DNA from 2 places in the Paenibacillus sp. B1-35 genome. Region 2 is predicted to be linked to the other one. Evidence: riboswitches for the same ligand, from Rfam matches in the RefSeq annotation. Region 2 holds a riboswitch; the other holds the start of a gene.
What was found. A riboswitch is a leader RNA that binds a small molecule or an ion and turns the genes downstream of it on or off. The one in region 2 is predicted to bind cyclic di-GMP.
Positions count from the first base shown of each region.

Region 1 (3,137 bases), on a different contig from region 2:
ATGACTGGATATCAAAATTGTCGTGCCATATTGCTTGCTCAGCATAAGCAGCAAATCCCGGATCTCCTTAATCCCTATCGGATCCAGTCCGTTAATAGGCTCATCAAACATAAGCAATTCCGGCTTCGTCGATATTGCTCTCGCGATACCGAGGCGCTGCTTCATTCCTAATGAAAAGTCCTTGACCGATTTATTTCCAACATGATGAAGCTTCACAAGCTCCAGTGCCTCATCAATGGAATGCATATTGTGATACCCCATATATGCACAATGCAGTTCCAGATTATCTCTCGCCGACAGCTTGTCATAAAATACGGGGTATTCGATAATTGTCCCCATGCGGGATAGCAGATGATAGGAATCAGGAGCTAATGTTTCTCCGAACAATTCGATTTGACCAATCGTAGGCTTAATTAGGTTCGTGATCATCTTCATGATCGTTGTTTTGCCGGCCCCGTTCGGCCCTAGAAATCCATAGATCTCTCCCTGGCGAATATTCATATTTACATTCGAGACGACCTCTTTGTCTTGGAACGTCTTCGACAGATGATGTGTACGTACTAGATACGTCATGGCAGTATCTCCTCTCACTCAGTTGCCAATTTCCCGATGTCTTCATAGTTATTGTATAAGACAGTGTTCTCTTATTCCTTACTCAATCCTTACAAAAATCTTAAGCCCTATGGGGTGATTGTTTTACCGGCTGTATACACCATATGTGAATTTGCAAATCAGTCTTTTAACTTACTACTCTAATTATTATCATATGGACATGGCGGCGATTCAAATGAATATTTATGTTCTATATCTGAATTCACTAGCATATCAATTTCTCGTAATAGAGTAAGATACGACACTCTGTCCGATGTATGATTCAACTCTAGTAGGTTAATACTTGTAGTATGTATACCAACTAGTATTTTCTTATCATTGACAAATTGTTCCTCTTAACCTATATTGAGCATGATAGTTCCCTATGCCTAGGATCTCAGTCATCTACGCTTACATTTACGAAGCACTTAATTAAATCTCATAGGGCACACTAATCGAAAGATTAGGCCGCAAAGCTTCGGAGTCTAACGGTCTTATGACCTATGACAGTCCGGCTGCAACTAACGATCGCGTTATTGCAGCCGGACTTTTTTTATTTATGTGAGGTTCCGACGGAATTAACTTTCCGTTGAGCTATATAAATAAGAATGAGGAGGCATGGACTCACTGTAGTTAAGGGAGGAATAAAATGAAAAAATGAGGTGGCGAATTGAATGAAACGTAGAGTAAAGTTAGCTGTAACATGGCTGTGCGTATTTGCCGTGTTCTTCGGGTTTATTCCTCACACACTGCAAAGTGCAGATGCAGCCGCACAAGATCCAATCTGGCCAGAACCAGGTGCTGTGAAATTAAGCAAGACAGCGAAGCCAACCGGGACGCCGGGAGAATGGCAGATTACTCTAACCGCCGAAGGGAAGAACGTTGAAGCCGGTGACACCGATGTCGTACTTGTCTTAGACAAGTCAGACAGTATGAGATCCTACAAACGGTTAGACAATGCCAAAAAGGCAGCAGAGAAATTTGTAAATACGCTGCTTTTTTCCAACGTCAAAACAAGAATTGCTCTTGTCACGTTTAGCACCAGCTCAGAGGACACATCATCCGGATTCCTTGGCCAGAATGATAAACAGCAGCTCCTGAACAATATTAAGGGTATCTCGGCTTCCGGAGGGACAAACATACAAAGCGCTCTCTACACAGCACATCGTTTATTAGCTACCAAGAGTTCAGCCAAAAATAAATTTATTGTGCTGCTCAGCGACGGTGCGCCAACGTTCAGTTCTCCTGCAAAAAAAGCTGCCTCTTATTCATGGCCCAACAATAAGTACAACTTTGTATTATCAGATTTTGACTACACCAAGACTATCGGTTCAGGCAACAGCTATCAATTATCCTCTGGCTTGTTCGGGGATCGATACACGATAGGCAACTATACGGTTAAGGACAATGGAATTCCTACGATATCTCAAGCCAAGGCATCCAAGGATGCAGGAATCAACATTTATTCGATCGGGCTTGAGGTCGGCAATGATGCTAACGCTGTATATGTATTAAAAAACAGCGCTTCAGCAAACAACTATTACCCATCTGACAGTGCGGAGCTGGAGAAGGTTTTCTCTGAACTGGCAGGGAAAATCTCTTACGCGGCTGAAAATGCTGTAGTCAAGGATCCGATGGGTGAAATGTTTAACCTTATTTTCAAGGGTAATGCGCCTGTTGAAAATCAAGACTATAAAGTATCTCAAGGGACAGTGAAATGGGATGCAGCTTCTGAAACGTTTGTATGGGACGTTGGCAACATCGTAGAAGGAAGTCCGGCAACCTTGACATATACCATCAAAATGGACTCTTCCAAAAATCCAAGCGCCGATGTCAATTACCCGACAAACGGGCGAACTACCATGGAATACACAGATGTGAATCAACAACGTACATCAAAAGAGTTTGAAGTGCCGCAAGTCAGCTTCGGCAAAGGCTCCATACTTGTGAAAGGCTACAAGGTAAATGACCAAGGCGAGCCTATTAACGCAGACGGCAAGGTTGTTGAACGTGTGGATCTTGCAGAGCAGTTGTACAGTGGATCCTTCACCGTCAACGGCAAGGACGCGCTGGACATAGGGCCGAAATACAAGGTGCCTGCTCCGAAGCTTGATAACTATGTATTGAAAAAGGGTACTGATCCTACAGAAGAAACGTTAACGATTCAGGAGCCTAATAAAACCATATGGTTCGGATATGCGCTAGCTCCACATAAGTTAACGATTAAGTACGTAGATAGAGAAACAGGTAAATCCATCGCTAACGACGACTCTTCTCTCTCCGGCACAATCGGACAGACGATTACGTTGAAGGCTCTGGACATTCCAGGTTACACACCTGAGAAGACTGAGGTTCAGTACACGTTCAAGGCCAAGGACAACGAATACACCTTCTTCTACAAGAAGATGGATCTTCCTATCAGTATCAAGTTCGTCGATAAAGATACGAGCAAGTCCATTGCTGACGACGACACTTCTCATTCAGGCAAAGTTGGCGAGGCCGTTACGTTGAAAGCTCTGGATATTCCGGGTTACACGCCTGAAAAG
Region 1 covers NZ_JBCHVJ010000004.1:417,473-420,609, forward strand. The annotation lists gene ACQ5BJ_RS16115 (ABC transporter ATP-binding protein) at 1-573, opposite strand, end outside; cyclic di-GMP riboswitch class I at 1,027-1,114, shown strand; gene ACQ5BJ_RS16120 (MucBP domain-containing protein) at 1,266-3,137, shown strand, end outside.
Region 1: it holds a riboswitch for cyclic di-GMP, as region 2 does, so the genes downstream of both, ACQ5BJ_RS16120 (MucBP domain-containing protein) here and ACQ5BJ_RS12530 (4'-phosphopantetheinyl transferase family protein) in region 2, are expected to answer to the same signal.

Region 2 (3,137 bases):
CCTGACTCATCAGCAAGTGTCGGGTCATCAATATAGATAAGCTCCATGTTAGCAGGCAAATCCGCCTGTGATGAACGGCTTAACAGCACATGCTTCGTGCGGCTGTCTTCCAAAACGTACTGAATGCGATCTTGAGGATGATCCGGATCAATAGGTACATAAGCTCCCCCTGCCTTGAGGATAGCCAATATCCCTATAACCATCTCCGCACTTCGTTCTGCCATAATCCCGACGGAATGCTCACGGCCAATGCCCCGACTCTGCAATCTGCGCGCTAATTGGTTCGCACGCACATTCAGCTCACGATATGTCAGGTCACGGCCATCTTCCTTTACAGCTACCCGGTCAGGATGAAGCTGCGCCTGCTCCTCGAACAGTGCCGGAACTGTAAATGTATGCGGGTAATCTACCCGAGTCTGATTCATTCCTTCGATCAACTGGTGCTTGTCCTGCTCCGTTAACATCTCCAGTTCGCCAATGCGCTTCTGAGGGTGCTTAACCATTTCCTGCAACAGTTGCAGGAAATACTCCGCCAGCTTCTCCACCGTCGATAATTGGAAATGATTTTCCTTATAGTACATGGTAAACAGCAGTGTCGAACCAACTCCATCAACAGATTGGATGCAGCAATGCAAACCGCATTCCTGTGTCCCCTCCGGAAGCATCGGTTGAGCATCTGCTCCGTACCAGCAGTATGTTGCTACATCGCTGTCTATTCCTATTTCAGAGCAAGTCAGGTTACGCCCTTCTGTGCAAGCCAACAAACTGTTATGAATGTTCATAATTCCTTGCATGGTCACGTCATCCTGGCTGACTACGGTATGATTGCCATTGCCATTACTCGATTGAACGGCATGAAGAGTTACTTGCTGTGAGTTGTAGAAACGAGACAACAGCGTTGCCCACGCTCCGCATATGACGGATTCCAACTTGACCGAATGCTCGGTCGAATGATCCTTCAGAAGACGCAACGTCTCCTCAGGCAGCTCAATAGAATGTGCGTCATAGCCTGTCAATCGTTCTACTGTCAATTCCATGAAAGCCAATCTTCGTCCTCTCCTTTATCACGATCCAACCCATTTCATAAACCAATGAGTCAACTGCTCCCATGTGATGTACTCTATTTGCTTGGCAAAATCCATATGCTGTGCGCACACAGTCATACAATAGCCTGTTTCAGGAACGACATATTGCTTTACATAATAATGATTAACTTTCCATAATTGATTACGCTGTACAGGTACGGCTGTCTCCTGCACGATTTCGAAAGTGCTTGGAAGCTGACTGAGACCTACACCAATTGCCTTCAACACACTTTCCTTAGCCGTCCATATGTAAAAAAACAATTCCTGACGCGCACGGCAGTCGTCCGTATTTGCAAGCAATTCCAGCTCACGCGGCGAGCATATCAGCCTAGCCACATCCATGCTCCATTCCCCTGCTTGCTCAATATCAATCCCGATTGGCGCTCTATCCAATGCCACTGCAATGAATGCACCGGCATGAGAGATGTTGAAAAATACCGGGTTGCCCTCTATATACGGCTTGCCGAATGAATGAGTACGAATAACAATCTCGTCGTTCGATCGGTTCAGCGCTCGAGAGAGCAGGATGCGAGCCAATATATCAGCTGCAACCACGCGGTAACGATCTTTACGCTCTCGAAGTCTGTCTAACCGTTTGTATTTTTCAGGCGTAACATACGGGATAAATCGATCCATCAACGAAGCTATGTTTTTATAGGAAGTACATTCGTCCCACTTCAGCAACACAATTTCCATCATTTACCCCAACCTTTGTGCGCAAAAAAAAGGCCATTGGGAATAGCCTTGTCACCAAATAACCGTTGTTTGGTTACCGCAACTCGAATGGCAGCCCGGCTGCCATAATCCAATAGACGTTAGGCCCGAGGCTTTGCGCCCCCAACTTTCGACTGGGTTTGCCTTTTAATCCTGATGTTGTTCTTCTTGATGTCTCCATTGATTGTTGCAAATCGATTACCAGGCAAGAATGTCATAACATTGTTTACGCACTAGTTCTTGTGACATGTATCGCGTGATTAGGTCTAAAGTACATATTACATATCAGCATGCTGGATACCTGTTCATAATTATCCAACTACAGACCCATATTTTATATCGGCTGCTTAAATGAAAAGATTAATACCTTTTCATATCAATTTTCAAATTTTCGACACGGACAATCATTTTTTGTCATTTTTTAGTTGTAATTAAGTGTTTTTTCGACTTTTTTCCGACAAAAACACCCCTAAACTGCGTTTTTTCTAACATTTCCATTCGTTTCCTCTCCTTTTTTCATTCGACAAAATTGTCGATTGAAGACCTAATGTTAAAATTACTCCTTATCATTGAATACCAGCATAAAAATCCCTCTTATCCCTAAAATAATTCCCTTATGAATGCATAAGAGCCTCGAAATGCATTCGAGGCTCTTATAAAATGCTATTATTCTATGCCGTTCAGTCTGTTTGCCATTGGCTTGATTTACTATCAGTTTCCAACAATGATTTCATTAGAGGCATTTGAGAGAGCATTAACCGTTGCATATCGTCCATCCGCTACGGACACCACAAATACTTTATAGGCAACACCAGTGCGAATTGGATTTCCGTATACATCATTATCGGACAACGAGAACATGGTCGATCCATCGCCCGACACGCTTACCAATTTATAATTATTTCCTCCCACACGATTCGCCTGATCCAGGTTGAATGAATCTGCCGATACGGAAGGAACGACCATTACTCCATAATAGGCAATTCCGTTGTCGCTGCTTGGCTTCGAGAAGTAGGCCTTGAATTCATTCGCTCCTTCTCTCGCCACAAACACATTCGTAGGGGCCTGCACGGATTGATCTACCAAGGAAAATTCACCAGAAGGCGAAGACAAAGCATTCGAGGAGCCGCTTCTATTGTCAGCTACCGTAAGCACAAAGACCCGGTAAGCAATACCTTTTTGAATGACATTCCCTTGAACATCACGCAAGCTGCTTGTCAGCGATTGTCTCACATAGCCACTTTGGCTTCCAACCCGAATATAGCTTGATGAACTCACAAGTCCCGCACTATATGTGTCAAAGGCATAAGACTGATCAGCACGAACGACCATAATGCG
Region 2 covers NZ_JBCHVJ010000003.1:152,613-155,749, reverse strand. The annotation lists gene ACQ5BJ_RS12535 (amino acid adenylation domain-containing protein) at 1-1,037, opposite strand, end outside; gene ACQ5BJ_RS12530 (4'-phosphopantetheinyl transferase family protein) at 1,065-1,784, opposite strand; cyclic di-GMP riboswitch class I at 1,868-1,954, opposite strand; gene ACQ5BJ_RS12525 (copper amine oxidase N-terminal domain-containing protein) at 2,511-3,137, opposite strand, start outside.